DNA from 4 places in the Kocuria sp. LHG3120 genome. Region 3 is predicted to be linked to each of the others. Evidence: riboswitches for the same ligand, from Rfam matches in the RefSeq annotation. Region 3 holds a riboswitch; each other region holds the start of a gene.

Region 1 (3,605 bases), on a different contig from region 3:
AGGATCTTCCGCGGGCTCCGGCCCGTTGATCCTCCAGAACCGTCGTCGGGCTGCGCCCGGCGGCGGTTCTGTCGTCGTACCCGCCGAGCAGCACCGGGAGGAAGCGCCGTGACCGTTCCCGATCCGCTCCCCGCCGCGGAGGAGCCGGAGGACCCCTTCGTGGTGAACCGGGTCTCCGACGCCGAGCTGGACGTCTCCGTGCCGTTCGAGGTCGAGGCCTCCGAGTGGGGATTCGACGGCTCCGCCGACGAGGCCGGCGGCGGCTGGGGCTCGGCGGGGGACTACGGCCTCGAGTGAGCACCCCGCGGGTCCCACCGGCGCTCCGGACGTCACCGTCCTCCCGCACGACGGAGGCCGCAGCCCGACGGGCTGCGGCCTCCGTGCGCTCCTGTCCGCCGGCTATGCCGACAGCGGGAGGGACGAGGGGTGGAGCTTGAAGAACGGATGCCGTCCGGTCGCCGCGAGGGCTCCGGGAACGAGGAGCTGGCGGTACTTGGCGCACCATTGCGCCGTACCCTCCGTGTGCTCCGCCGCGGCGGCCAGGTCGTCGGCCTCGGGGCTCAGGTACTCCTGCACGTCCCCGTCGGTCGACGTGAGACGGACGAGGTGGAGATCGGGGAGGGCGGTGACGGTCACGTCGATCCACTCCTCGCGCTGGTCGGTGGTGATGGCTGTTCTTTCTTCGGACATGGTCATGTTTTCTCCTGACGTTCTTGCAGGCATCCGATGGCGTTGCCCGCCGCTTCGTCATCCGATCCACCCGGGAACATCGGGTTGGCGCGCAGCGGGTCGGAGCCCCTCCACGGTTCCGCCGGGGATCGTCGATCTCCGGCCGAGGGCGTGGACGCCGCATCTCGAGAAGCAGGTTCAGGCTACCCCGCGGCACCGACACCTCGACAAGCGAGTCGTGAGTTGTGTCACTGAAACGTAATGCGCGGGGCCGTCGCCTGCGCCGTCCCCGGTACTACGGGACCCATTCCAGCGCAACGATGTGTCGTCGAGATGTCCGGGCGGTGACACCCCGGGGAAGGCCTGTGCACAGGAGGGGGCACCGGATCCGGCCGGGTCGCCGCACGCGGACACGGTTCGGCCGATGTGGTTCAATGGGGAGAGCTTCAAGAGACCCGGTCGGCAAGCTCCGACTTGACCGGGCACCAACCCCATGTTCACGGGTGGTTCGGATGACGAAGCGGCTCGCATCGCCGCAGCAGCGGTACCCGGTGCGAGCAAGAGCGCACGAAGGATCCCGGTCATGTCCGACCCCCGCCACTCCGCCGCCCGCACGGGCGCGTTCCCCCAGCCCTCCCACGCCGTCCCGGCCACCGGGGACGGGACCCGCCGCGACCCCGCGCCGAGCGTCCCGGCGATCAGCGTCTCCGCCATGAGCGTCGAGGACTACGCCCGCGTGGTGCAGGTCCGCACCGAGTTCGTGGACTTCCTGCTGGCTCCGGCCCGCGGGGAGCTCGCCGCCGCGGCCTGAGGCCCGCCGCCGTGGACCTCCTCCTGGACCGTTCCGTGCTGCTGGGGGTGCGCACCCCGGAGCGCTGCCCCGAGCTGGCCGAGGTCCTGCGCCGGCACGGACACCGGCGGCTGTTCCTGCCCGCCACGGTGCTCGGGGAGCTGCTCGCCGAGCGGCCCGACGAGACGCTGTGGGCGGAGCAGCTCGAGCTGCGCTTCCCGGGCCGGGTCCTCCCCGCGGACGCCGCCGTGGCCCGGGCGTGGGGAGCGCTGGCCGCGACGGGGGCGGCCGATCCGCTCGCCGGGCTCACCGCGGCCACGGCCCTGGTCCACGGGCTGACCGTGCTGACCGCGGAGCCGGGGCGGTACGCCGGCACCGGGGCGCCCGTGCTGGACGCGTCCCCCGCCCGCCGGTAGCCCTCAGACGGCCCGGCGGTGCCGGCGGCTGCGCCCCTGCCCCTGCGCCGAGAGCGCCACGGCGCGCTCGTAGTGCTCGAGCAGCTGCCCGACCAGCACGTCCCACGTCCGGCCCTGGACCGCCGCGTGCGCCGCGACGCCGAACGCGGCCCGCTTCGCCTCGTCGCCCAGGAGATCCGCCACGTACCCGCGCAGCGCCCCGAGATCGCCCGGGGGATAGAGCCAGCCGGTGCGGGACCGGTCCACGAGGTCGAGGGGACCGCCCCGGCCGGTCGCGACCACCGGCACCCCCGAGGCCATGGCCTCCTGGATCGTCTGGCAGAACGTCTCGAACTCGCCGGGGTGGACGAACACGTCGAAGGACGCCATGATGCGCGCCAGGTCGGCACCGCTGCGGCGCCCGGTGAAGTGGGCCTGCGGGAGCCGGCGGCGCAGGGCGTCCTCCTCCGGGCCCGAGCCCACGACCACCAGGCGGGTGCCGGGCAGGTCCGCGACCGCGGAGAGGTCCTCGACCTGCTTCTCCGGGGCGATCCGGCCCACGTAGCCGACGATCCGCCGGCCGCCGCCGACCTCCTCCCGCCACCGCTCGTCCCGGTGCCGGGGGGAGAAGCGGGTGGTGTCCACCCCGCGCCGCCACAGGTGCACGTCCTGGACGCCGTGCTCGGTGAGCTGCCGGACCGCCGCGGTGGACGGCGCGAGCGTGAGCGTGGCGAGGTTGTGCATGGAGCGCACGTGCCCCCACAGGAGCTGCTCGAGGAACGGGGCCCCGTACTTGGCCGCGTAGCCGGGCACGTCGGTCTGGTAGACCGCCACGCACGGCACCCCGAGCTGCTGGGCCGCCAGGATCGCCCGGCGGCCCAGCACGAACGGGGAGGCCACGTGGACCACGTCAGGCCGGAAGCGCTCCAGCTGCCGCCGCACCCGGGCCACGGTCCCGCCGGCCACCCGCACGGCGGGGTAGCCGGTGAGCGGAACGGCGGGCAGCCGGTGCACCGGCACCCCGTCGAGGTCCTCGACGACCTGCTCCGCCGGGCGCCCGAGCGGCGCGGGTTCGTAGGAGGGCGCCACGACCACGACGTCGTGCCCGCCGGCGACCAGCTGCTCGACGACCCGCAGCACCGAGTGGGTGACTCCGTTGAGGTGGGGGAGGAACTGCTCGGCGACCACGGCGACTCTCATGCTCCCGAGCCTGCCGGGGCCGGGCGACCGGACGGCGAGCGGGGCGTGGCCCGCCGGTGAAGGCGCCGTGAAGCCTCGGCCGGGGTGCCGCCCGGGCGTGGGAGGATGGTCGGTGATGAACTCCCAAGGCCTGTCCTCCCCCGCTGCACGCCCGGACCGCCGGGGTGTGCCCATGCCGCTGTGGCTGCAGGGCGTGCTGGAACTCGGCTCCGTGGCCGTGGTGTCCTACCTGCTGGTCCTGCTGACCGTCCTCATGGTGTGGCTCGCCGACGGCTTCGACACCCTCGGCCTGACCGGCGGGTTCGTGCTCTCCGGTCACGTGTGGCTGCTCGCCCACCTCACCCCGCTCCAGGTGGCCCTCGACCCGGGCGCAGGGCTGCCCGCGACCACCGGGACGCTCAACCTCGTCCCGCTCGGGCTCACCCTGGTGCCGTTCGCCCTCTCCTGGCACGCCGGGAGACGGCTGGCCCGCGCCTGCTGGGAGGGCCAGTTCTGGCAGCCGTACCTCAGCGGACTGGCCGCCTACTCCGCGTTCGGCGCCGCCGCCGCGC
Region 2 (3,605 bases), 150 kb from region 3:
GGCCGGGGGTGTCGGAGGGTGCTGCGTTTGTAGCGCCCAGAGTGCAACAAATGCAGTGCGAACCTGTCATCAGGTCACGGGCCGGTCACGATGCCGTGATGTTCCTGGGGAGTAGCTGGGCGGGCCTGCCACGGTGGAGCCAGCGTCCCGGGGGAGGGGCGTACCCGTCAGAACACCGCTTTTCAGGGGGATCCACCATGTCCAGAATCATCCGTGGCACTGTCGCCGCCGCCTTCGCCGCTGCCATGCTCGCCGCCCCAGTCGCCGCCCAGGCCGCCCCGTCCAACCCGTGCGACCGCGCGACGGAGAACTGGGGACAGCAGGTGCGGTGCGCGAACCAGACCGAGAACGCCTACCCGGGCAACACCAGTCGCGGGGAGTACGTCAGCGACCAGGCCCAGGACGACGACGGCCCCGGGTACGGCTGGGAGATCCAGAACCTCGACACCAACATCGGCAACCAGCGCAACTAGCCCTGGACACAGAACGGCCCCCGCACCCACCGGGTGCGGGGGCCGTCGCCTGCCTAGCCGAAGATGCTCATGTCACCGATCTTCGGGGTGGGGAACGGCGGCTCCGGCGCCAACTGCGGCAACCCCTCGTAGGCCAGGGCGATCCGGTCCAACGTCTGCCACCCCTCCCGGTTCACCAGGCGCCGGGAGAGGGAGCCGGGCTGGCCGGTGCGGTACAGCATCGTCGGGTTGGGGCACACGTACATCGAGTTCGCCGCCTGGACCTTGGCGAGCATGGCGGTGTCCTCGAAGTAGTTGCCCAGCCGCTCGTCCCAGTCGCCCACCTCCTGTAACGCCTTATTGCGGAACAGGCCGGCAGAGGGGCGGGAGGGGTAGATGGCCACGTAGCTGTCGCGCTTGTGCCACGCCGCCTGCGCCCTCCCCTTCTCCGCCTGCCGGTGGGACAGCCCCGTGACCGGGCGTCCCTCAGAGGACGGGCCGCGCCGCCGAGGCAACAAGGACGGGCCCGGGGGCGCCCGGCGCGGGCTGCGCGGGGCGGCCGGCGGGCCGGTGCCAGAATGGCCGCATGAGCACCCCCGCCCACCTCGCCCCGCGACCGCCCGCCTTCGGCTCCACCCGCGCCGACCTGTGGCTGCAGGTGCTCCTCGTGCTCGGGGTGTCCCTGGGCGCCTCGGCCCTCTGGGCCGCGCTGTCCCTCGCCGAGCACCTGGCGCGCGGACCGCTGTCCGAGGCGCAGGCCACGATGAACCCGCCGCTGAGCCCGCAGCCCCTCATCGACCTGCTGCGCCAGCTCACCGGGATCGCCCTGGACCTGGTGCCGGTGCTGCTCGCGCTCTACCTGCTAGCCGGCTCCGCCGGGGCGCTGGGCACCGTCCGCCGGCGGATCGGCCTCGACGCCCGGATGCCCCTCCCGGACCTGGGCCTCGGCACCGTGCTCTTCCTGCTCATGGGCCTGGGCACGCTGGCGCTCTACGGCGCCGGCCGGGCCCTGGGCGTCACCGCGGAGGTGACCACGTCCGGGCTCGCCCCGCACTGGTGGACGGTGCCCGTGCTGCTGCTCTCGGCCGTGCGCCACGCCCTGGTCGAGGAGGTCGTGGTGGTCGCGTTCCTGACCGACCGGCTGACCCGCATCGGGTGGAGCTGGCCCGTGGTGCTGGTGGTCACGGCCCTGTTCCGCGGCAGCTACCACCTCTACCAGGGGATCGGGCCCTTCCTCGGCAACGTGGTGATGGGCCTCGTCTTCGCGGAGCTCTACCGGCGCACCGGCCGGGTGATGCCCCTCGTCGTCGCGCACTTCCTGCTGGACGCCGTCGGCTTCCTCGGGGCAGCCCGGCTGCTGGGCTGAGCCCCGCCCCGCGGTGCCCGGCCTCAGATGGTGACGGCGCCGTCCGGGGTGCTGAACGAGACGGAGAGCACCCCGGGGGTGCCGTCCGGATAGCGCCAGTCGACCTCGAGGTCCTCGAGCGCGGTCTCGACGGGGGCGCCCAGCCACTCGGCGACCCGTTCCGGGGCACCGGCGATGGTCATCCCCGCGAGCCCGACGTCCGTGATCCGCGCCTGGGACGGGTGCATCTCCGGGGCGGAGTCGAAGTGGATCATGAACGGCAGCTGCGGATCGGCGATCAGGCCCTTGACGCCGATCTGGTGCCACTCCAGGCACCGGCCGTCCGGGAACACCCGGTGGCCGGGCACGGAGCGGCGCCCCAGGCGCTGCTCGAAGGGGGCGAGGTCCTCGACCTCCACGACCCAGCCCAGCCAGCCGCCGCCGGCCGCGGACCGGGCCCGCACGGCCTGCCCGAAGGGGGCCTTCTCCGCCGCCGGGTGCTGGAGGACCTCGACGACCTCCACGTACTGGTGGTTCGTGAGCGGCAGGATCATGTTGCGGGTGCCGAAACGGGGGTGCACCCCGCCCTTGACCGGTTCGATCCCGAGCTGGTCGGCGATGCGCTCGGTGGTGGCCTCCAGGCCCTCCGGGCGGCAGGCGTAGGACACGTGGTCGACTCTCATGGGCACATCGTGGCACCCTGTGAGTTTCGTCTCCAAATCGGTCCGCGACGCGCCGGGCACCGTGCGGGCGGCACCCCGGCCGGGGCGTCACGCCCGACCCCGGCTTGACGCCGTGCGGGCCTGATCCGGAGAATGCTGTCCAGGTCATGAGCGCCAGCGTCCAAGCCCCAGCTAGCTGGCCGGCAACCCTCCACCGCGGTGGGGTGCCCTGGGTGAAGACCAGGCTCCTCGCGTCCGGCGAGCGAGCAAGCGCGGGTCCCCGGCGCCCGGCCGTTCCCGGCCGCACCGCCTCGGCCGGGACGGGACCCCTGAGATCCACAAGGAGTCCCACGGCATGTCCGATCTCCCCGCCTCCAGCACCGACGCCTCCGCCGCCCGCACCGACGCGGCCGAGCGCCCCACCCCCGAGAACCCCGGGGGCTGGGCCTTCGAGACCCGGCAGATCCACGCGGGGCAGAGCCCCGACCCGGTCACCGGCTCGCGCGCCCTGCCGATCCACCAGACCACGTCCTTCGTCTTCCCCGACGCCCAGGCCGCCGCCGACCGCTTCGCGCTCGCCGAGCTCGGCCCGATCTACACGCGGATCGGCAACCCGACCACGGAGGTCGTGGAGAACCGGATCGCCGCCCTGGAGGGCGGCGTGGGCGCCCTCATGCTCAGCGCGGGGCAGTCGGCGACGACGTTCGCCGTGCTCAACGTCGCCGGCGCGGGAGACCACCTCGTGGCCAGCCCCAGCCTGTACGGCGGGACCTACAACCTCTTCAAGTTCACGCTGCCCAAGCTCGGCATCGAGACCACCTTCGTCTCCGACCCCGACGATCCCGAGGCGTGGCGGCGGGCGGTCCGGCCGAACACGAAGGCCTTCTTCGCCGAGACGATCCCGAACCCGCGCAACGACGTCCTCGACATCGAGACGGTCTCCGGGATCGCCCACGACCACGAGGTCCCGCTCATCGTGGACAACACCGTGGCGACCCCCTACCTCGTCCAGCCCCTGCGCTGGGGCGCGGACGTCGTGGTGCACTCGGCCACCAAGTTCCTCGGCGGGCACGGCACGGCCATCGGCGGCGTGATCGTCGACTCCGGGGCCTTCGACTACGGCCGCTACCCGGACCGCTTCCCCGG
Region 3 (3,605 bases):
CCCCGGTCCCCGGGCCGGCCGCGGTGTCCTCCAGGTGGAGGACGTCCCCGATCTCACTCCCCTGTTCCGGCACCGCCCGGACGACTTCCCGTACGTGGTCGCCGAGGTGGGCCGGGACGGCGGCGAGATCTGCCTCCAGCACGCCAGCCGCGTCCGGGCCGCGGACGAGCAGCAGATCGAGGGCGAGACCGAGCACCTGAAGAAGTTCCCCGGGGGCGGCTGGTCGCAGGGGCGCTGGCAGCGGCACACGGAGGACGTGTGGCGGCGCAACACCGAGCAGGTGGCCGAGCAGATCGACAAGGTCGTGGCCGAGAGCGGGGCGCAGCTCGTCGTCCTGGCCGGGGACCTGCGGGCCCGGGGCCTGGTCGAGGAGCAGCTGTCCAAGGCGACCCGGGCGATGCTGAGCGTCGTGGACGCCAACACCCGGGCGGAGGGCAGCAAGTCCGCCGACTTCGACCACCAGGTCGAGGAGCGCGTGGCGGAGGTCGTGGCGCACCGCCAGCAGGCGCTGCTCGAGCGGCTCGCCGAGCAGCAGGGACGCGCGGACCCCACCGCCGTCTCGGGGATGGCGCCCGTGGTCTCGGCCCTGCAGCAGGCCCAGGCGGAGACGCTGCTGCTCGACGACACCCACCTGGACACGGAGCAGCAGCTCATCGCCCTGGACGCCGAGCCGTGGATCGCCCTGGAGGAGTCGGAGGCCGTGGGCGCCGGCGTGCTGGGCCGGGTCTCCGCCGACGCCGCGCTGGTGCGCGCCGCGGTGCTGACCGACGGCCGCCCCGTCTTCGTGCCGCCGGGGGCGCTGCCCCACGGCACGGACGTCGCGGCCCTGCTGCGCTGGAGCGCCGCACCGGCGTCCTGACCCGGCGCGGACGAGGGGCCCCCGCACGCGGGGGCCCTCGTCCGTGCCCTGCCCCGCGCTCCCGGCGGAGCCGCAAACTCAGGGGACGGGGTTCAGAGGGCCAGCTGGCGGGCGGGGGTGTCCGCGGCGGAGGGCCTGCCCGCGTAGGCACCCCGGAACGCGGCGGCGGGGTGGGTGCCGAGCACCTTGGTCTGCCCCTTGCCGTAGAGGTTCTCGCGCAGCGTGGTGCCCTCGTACCCGGTGCGGTAGCGGCCGCGCTTCTGCAGCTCCGGCACGACCCACTCCACGAAGTCCTCGAACGAGCCCGGGGACACGTGGTAGGCGAGGTTGATGCCGTCCAGCCCGCCCTCGTCGATCCACCGCTCGAGCTCGTCGGCCACGGTCTGCGGGGACCCGACGATCGGCACGCCCATGCCGCCCATCGAGATGTGCTTGGCGACCTCCTTGATCGTCCACTTCTTGTGCGGGTCGGCCGTGGTGAAGGGGGTCAGGAAGGACTGGATGGAGTCGGTCTTGATGTACTCCAGGACGTCGTTCTCGTCGTAGCGGCCCAGGTCCAGCCCGGACCAGCCGCCCACGAGGCCCAGCGCGCCGTCGGTGTCGGCGTACCGCTCGTAGTCGCGGCGCTTCTGCTCGGCCTTCGCGTCGGTCTCGTCGACGATCACGTGCAGCATGGCGAAGATCTTGAGGTCGTCCCGGTTCCGGCCGCTGGCCTCCGCCTCGTCGCGCAGCTTGTCGGTCACCACCCGGGTCAGGTCCGGGCGGATGCCGCCCACGAACACCGCCTCCGCGTGGCGGCCGGCGAACGCCCGCCCGCGGGAGGAGGCCCCGGCCTGGAAGATCAGCGGCGTGCGCTGCGGGGACGGCTCGGTCAGCCCGATGCCGGGGACGTCGAAGTACTTGCCGTGGTGCTGGATGGGGTGCACGAGCGCCGGGTCGGCGAAGACCCCGTTGACCCGGTCGCGCCGGACCGCGCCGTCCTCCCAGGAGCCCTCCCAGAGCTTGTAGCAGACCTCCATGAACTCCTCGGCGATCTCGTAGCGCTCGTCGTGGGAGATCTGCTCCGTCAGCCCGTGGTTCTCGGCGGCCGACTTCAGGGAGGACGTCACCACGTTGAAGCCCATCCGGCCCTTCGTGAGGTGGTCGAGGGTCGCGAACTTCCGGGCGAGCGGGTACGGCTGCTCGTAGGTGATCGCGCTCGTCACGCCGAAGCCGAGGTGCTTCGTCACGGCCGCCATCGCGGAGATCTGCATGAAGGGGTCGTTGACCGGGATCTGGGTGGCGTCCCGGATCACCGGGGCCGCGGAGTTCTGGTAGACGTCGTAGTACCCGACGACGTCCGCGAGGAACAGCGCGTCGAAGAGCCCCTTCTCCAGGACCTGGGCGACGTCCGTCCAGTACTCGATCGTGTTGTACTCGTCCGCCCGGGAGCGGGGGTGCTTCCACAGACCGGGGGCCTGGTGGCCCACGCAGGTCATGTCGAAGGCGTTCAGGGCGATGCGCTTGCTCATGGGGTGTTCCTCCCGGGTCGATGCCGACCCGCGCCCGTGCGTCGTGGAGACCTGCCCGCGGGTCCGACGCACTGGTGGGCGCCGTACTTGCCGCGGAGCACGTGCACCGCGGCCCGATGTTCATCTGGGGCACCCCGCTACGGGAGAGGGTTGCCGCCCGACCAGCCAGAGCTTCGTGTCGGGACTCGTCATCGTCGTCGGGGGACAGCTTAGCGGGTGGCCCCTGACCGGGTGCAACCCCTGTGCGGTCCCGCCGCACAGGGACGGCCCCGGCCGGCAGCGGGACGGTGCCGATCCGGTACGGGCGGCTCCGCCGGGTCGTTCAGCCGGGCGGGGCGAGCGGCGGGGTCCGGCCCGGGTCCAGGGTCCAGCCCCGCCGGAGCAGGGACCGGAGCTCGATCAGGGGGCAGGTGTCCATGACCACGTCGAGGCCGGCCCGCTCCGCCCGGGCGGCGGCGTCCTCGTCGACGACGCCCAGCTGCAGCCACACCGCGGCGGCGCCCACGGCGATGGCCTGGTCCACCACCGCGCCGACGCGGCGGGAGTTCACGAAGCAGTCCACCACGTCGATCGGCCCCGGGACCTCGGCGAGCGTGCGATGGCCGGGCTCGCCGTGCACCGGCTCGCCCTTCGGGTTGACCGGGACGATCGTCATGCCGAGGTCGTCCCGGATCCGCTTCGCCACCGAGTGCGCCGGACGGGCCGTGTTGCCGGTCAGCCCCACCACGGCCCACCGGCCGGGCCGGGTCATGAGGCGGTCGATGACGGCGGGGTCGTTGCGGCTCATGCCCCCAGCCTGGCACGGAACCCGTTCCCCCTCCTTCTTCCTCCGCGAGGTTGCACGTGTCGGCGACCTCAGGCCCGCGGGTCGCCGACACGTGCGACCGCGGCGGTGTCGCACGGAAGCGTCCTCCACAGGCCGACGACGACGCAGCCCGTCGCCCTCGACGACCTGTTGAGTCGTGCCATGCCCGCACCACGACCCGTTCCCTCCCCGCTCCGGCACGGCCCGTTCACCGCCGACGAGGCCGACGCCCTGGGCGTCACCGACTCCCAGCGCCGGGGGCTGCGGTACCGCACCCTCTCCCGCGGGGTGCACGAGATCGTGCCGTGCGGCCCGTCCGGCGAGGCGCGGACCACCGTGCTCGCCGGCGCCCGTCCCGTGCTCGCGCTGACCCAGGGCGGCGCGCTCAGCCACGCGAGCGCCGGTGTGGTCTGGGGCTTCCGGCTGCCGC
Region 4 (3,605 bases), on a different contig from region 3:
AAGACGCCGATCGCCGCGTAGGCGGTCACCGAGACGACCTTGCGGCCCACCCGGTCGGAGAGCCAGGCCCAGAACGGGGTGGAGAACAGGCCGATGGCCGAGGCGATCATCACCGCGGTCACGCCCGCGGCGCTGTCCCCGCGCACGTCCCGCAGGTAGGTCAGCATGTAGACCGTCACCAGGTAGTAGACGGCGTTCTGGGCCAGGCGCAGGCCGATCGTCACCAGCACCGGGCGGCGGTGGTGGACCAGCAGCTCCCGCAGGGGGGCCTTGGCCACGTTCCCCGAGGCCCGGTGCTCCAGGAACTCCGGGGCGTCGGCCACGCCGAGGCGGATCCACAGGCCCACCGCCACGAGCAGGGCCGAGAGCAGGAAGGGGATGCGCCAGCCGTAGGCGGCGAACTGCTCCTCGCTCATGACGTTCTGCACGATGAAGAACGCGCCGGTGGCCAGCAGCATGCCGGCGGAGGAGCCGATCTGGGTGAAGGACCCGAAGAACCCGCGGTGCCGGGCCGGTGAGTGCTCCACGCTCAGCAGCGCGGAGCCGCCCCACTCGGCACCCGCGGACAGGCCCTGGAGGATGCGCAGGACCACGAGCCCGACGACGGCCCACCAGCCGATCACCTCGTAGGTGGGCAGCAGGCCGATCAGGGTGGAGGCCACGCCCATGAGCAGCAGGGAGGCCACCAGCAGGGCCTTGCGGCCGATCCGGTCCCCCAGGTGCCCGGCGATGATCCCGCCCAGGGGCCGGGCGATCACCCCGACCGCGAGCGTGGCGAAGGACGCCACGATACCGCCGAGCTCGGTGGCCATGGGGAAGAACTGGACGTTGAAGACGAGTGCGGCGGCGGTGCCGTAGAGGTAGAAGTCGTACCACTCGATGGTGGTCCCGGCGAAGGCCGAGGCCAGGACGCGCTTCTTGCCGTGGACGATGCTGCTGCGGCCCGGGGCGGCCGTGGTCGTGGTGCTCATGCGTCAGGCTCCTGGGGTTCGGTCGGCGTCGGTCGTGGCATCGGTCGTGGCATCGGTCGCGGCGTCGGTCGTGGCGTCGGTCGTGGCGCCGGTCCTCGCGTCGCCGATGGCGTTCAGGCCCTCCGGCAGGGTGCCGTTGATGAGGTAGTCGCCGAGGGCTCGGGCGCGGAAGGCGATCGGGTTGTGGGTGGCCACGGTCTGGGCGTTGCGCCAGTGCCGGTCCAGGCCCTTGGCCGTGGACGTGGCGGAGGCGCCCACGGTGAGGAACAGGTCCTGGGCCGCGCCGAGCGCCAGCTCCGGCACGGTGACCTGGGCGTGCTCCACGGCGATCTCGGACTCGTGCAGCGCCGCCGGGAGGGCCCCGGTGAAGTCCGGCCGGTCGGCGCCGGCCGCTGCGGCGGCGGCGATCCCGGCGTCCAGGGCGCGGGCGGCGTGCAGGACGGTGGCCTCGGCGGCGAAGGCCTTGGCGGAGATCCGCCCGGTGGCCTCCTGGATCAGCGGGTCGTCGCGGAACGGCAGGCCGAGCCCGGTGTTGAAGGTCCGCCGGCGTCCGGCGATGGTCTCCACCGCGTCCCGCCGGGCCGCCCGGGCGATGCCGGCCAGCACGGCCAGCAGCACGAGCTGGAAGAAGGCGGCCTCGTGGACGGCCTCCGCGCTGCCGGCGGTGCGGTCCAGCACGGCGTCCTCCGGGACGCGCACCCGCTCGAAGACCGCGGTGCCGGTGCCGGTGAGCTTCTGCCCGAAGCCGTCCCAGTCGTCCTCGAGCGTCACGCCCTCGGCGTCCGTGGCGACGACGGCGAAGCGCCGCCCGTCGCGGCCGTCCAGGGCGGCCGAGACGCGGGTGTAGTCGCAGAAGACGGAGCCGGTGGCGTAGAACTTCCGGCCGGTGAGCTCCCAGCCCTCGGCGGTCCGGCTCAGCACGGTGTTCAGGGTGCCCAGCGCGTTGCCGCCCTTCTCCGTGGAGGCGTTGCCGACGGTGGCTCCGGCCAGCACCCGCGGGTACCAGACCTCCTGGAGCTCCCGGGGCAGGAAGCGCAGGGACTCCACGAAGCCGTGGTGGGAGCGGTAGAGGTGGGCGATGTTGGAGTCGGCCTCGGCCAGGTCGACCAGCAGCCGGGTGAAGTCCTCGAGGCTGACCCCGGGGCCGCCGTGGGCCGCCGGGACGCGCAGGGCACCGAACCCGGCCCGGTCCAGCCGGCCGACCTCCGCGTAGGGCAGCGCGCGCCGGAGGTCCCGGTCCAGGGCGCCGGCGGCGATCTCCGCGAACAGCGGCCGGAAGTGCTCCCGCAGCCCGGCGTAGTCCCCGGGCAGGCCGGCGGCGAGGTCCGTGCCGGCGCGGGGATGGGCGGTGGTCTCCTCGACCGTGCTCGGGGTCATGCGGGGGTCCTCTCGGTCGCACCGAGGATTGCCGGTCGGCCGGTCGCGCCGGGGGCGGGCCCGGTGGCGGCAGCGCCGGAGGCTGACGTCACGGACCGACTGCAGATCCGGGATCTCCATCGGTTCTGGCATTAGCACCCTGACCCCGGTGGAGGGCGGGTTGCTGCGGCGTCGTCGAGCCAGATCTCTCAGCCGCTCTGAATGGGGCGCTTGCCATGGCATCAGACCGCCCGGTCCGGGACCAACCGGATGACGGGCGCACGTCATGGAATGTCACGACGGCGTCACAGAAGGTCACGTCCTCCGCGGTGGTGTAGCGGTGTGCCGCAGGAGACCGGATCAGTAGACCGGCTGGTCCGGGTCCACCTGTGCCGCCCAGGCGAGCACCCCGCCCTCGAGGTGGCGGACCCGCTCCTCCCGCCCGGCGTAGAAGGAGCGCAGCGCGGCGAGCGCGGTCGCGGAGCGGGCCCCGGCCTTGCAGTGCAGCACGAGGTCCGTGCCACGGGCCTCCGGGGGCAGGGCGTCCGCGCCGCGGTCGAGGATCTCCTGCAGCGGGACGGGCACGGCGCCGTCGATGGCCACGAGCTCCCGCTCCCAGTCCTCGCGCACGTCCACCAGGGCGAAGGACGCCTCCCCGCGCTCCCGGCGCTCGAGCAGCCGGGCCAGCTCGGCCGACCCGACGGTCTCGGAGGCGTCCGCGCCGGGCAGCGCGCAGACCGCGGCGGGCTGGGCCACCGCGGTGACCGGGGCGGCGTCGGGATCCGGGGTGAGCCGCATCTCGCGCCAGGTCATCGCGAGCGCGTCGTGCAGCAGCACCCGCCCGAGCAGGGGCTCCCCGGTGCCGGTGACGAGCTTGACGGCCTCGGTGACCATGACCGCGCCGACGGTGGCGGGGAGCATGCCGAAGACCCCGCCCTCGGCGCAGCTGGGCACCTCGCCGTCCGGCGGGGCCTCGGGGTAGAGGTCCCGGTAGGTGGGCCCGTGCCCGGCCCAGAAGACGCTGACCTGCCCCTCGAAGCGCAGGATGGAGCCCCACACGCAAGGCGTGCCGGTCAGGGCGGCGGCGTCGCTGACCACGTAGCGGGTCGCGAAGTTGTCCGCGCCGTCCAGGACCAGGTCGTACCCGCCGAGGATGTCCACGGCGTTGTCCGCGTCCAGCCGGACGGGGTGGGTGCGGACCTCCACCAGCGGGTTGAGCGCGGTGACGGCCTCGGCGGCGGAGACGGACTTGGGACGGCCGACGTCGGCGGTCGTGTG

Evidence for each region. Region 3 has a riboswitch for S-adenosylmethionine ahead of ACP7CD_RS08140 (LLM class flavin-dependent oxidoreductase). Riboswitches for the same ligand answer to the same signal wherever they lie in the genome.
Region 1: linked by a shared signal. The riboswitch ahead of ACP7CD_RS12965 (hypothetical protein) and the one ahead of ACP7CD_RS08140 (LLM class flavin-dependent oxidoreductase) in region 3 are both predicted to bind S-adenosylmethionine.
Region 2: linked by a shared signal. The riboswitch ahead of ACP7CD_RS08720 (bifunctional o-acetylhomoserine/o-acetylserine sulfhydrylase) and the one ahead of ACP7CD_RS08140 (LLM class flavin-dependent oxidoreductase) in region 3 are both predicted to bind S-adenosylmethionine.
Region 4: linked by a shared signal. The riboswitch ahead of ACP7CD_RS12380 (acyl-CoA dehydrogenase family protein) and the one ahead of ACP7CD_RS08140 (LLM class flavin-dependent oxidoreductase) in region 3 are both predicted to bind S-adenosylmethionine.

What each region holds. Positions count from the first base shown of each region.
Region 1 is NZ_JAFCWG010000006.1:116,031-119,635, forward strand. It holds gene cspE (transcription antiterminator/RNA stability regulator CspE) at 1-1, shown strand, start outside; gene ACP7CD_RS12955 (hypothetical protein) at 109-297, shown strand; gene ACP7CD_RS12960 (hypothetical protein) at 400-696, opposite strand; SAM riboswitch class IV at 1,114-1,239, shown strand; gene ACP7CD_RS12965 (hypothetical protein) at 1,253-1,480, shown strand; gene ACP7CD_RS12970 (PIN domain-containing protein) at 1,492-1,875, shown strand; gene ACP7CD_RS12975 (glycosyltransferase family 4 protein) at 1,879-3,054, opposite strand; gene ACP7CD_RS12980 (DUF6350 family protein) at 3,170-3,605, shown strand, end outside.
Region 2 is NZ_JAFCWG010000003.1:403,093-406,697, forward strand. It holds gene ACP7CD_RS08700 (hypothetical protein) at 198-473, shown strand; gene ACP7CD_RS08705 (glycosyltransferase family 2 protein) at 527-856, opposite strand; gene ACP7CD_RS08710 (CPBP family intramembrane glutamic endopeptidase) at 1,039-1,818, shown strand; gene ACP7CD_RS08715 (VOC family protein) at 1,842-2,480, opposite strand; SAM riboswitch class IV at 2,623-2,738, shown strand; gene ACP7CD_RS08720 (bifunctional o-acetylhomoserine/o-acetylserine sulfhydrylase) at 2,815-3,605, shown strand, end outside.
Region 3 is NZ_JAFCWG010000003.1:254,867-258,471, forward strand. It holds gene ACP7CD_RS08135 (Vms1/Ankzf1 family peptidyl-tRNA hydrolase) at 1-859, shown strand, start outside; gene ACP7CD_RS08140 (LLM class flavin-dependent oxidoreductase) at 952-2,370, opposite strand; SAM riboswitch class IV at 2,449-2,563, opposite strand; gene ACP7CD_RS08145 (CoA-binding protein) at 2,693-3,157, opposite strand; gene ACP7CD_RS08150 (hypothetical protein) at 3,338-3,605, shown strand, end outside.
Region 4 is NZ_JAFCWG010000005.1:326,795-330,399, reverse strand. It holds gene ACP7CD_RS12385 (MFS transporter) at 1-971, opposite strand, end outside; gene ACP7CD_RS12380 (acyl-CoA dehydrogenase family protein) at 975-2,348, opposite strand; SAM riboswitch class I at 2,462-2,556, opposite strand; gene moeB (molybdopterin-synthase adenylyltransferase MoeB) at 2,688-3,605, opposite strand, start outside.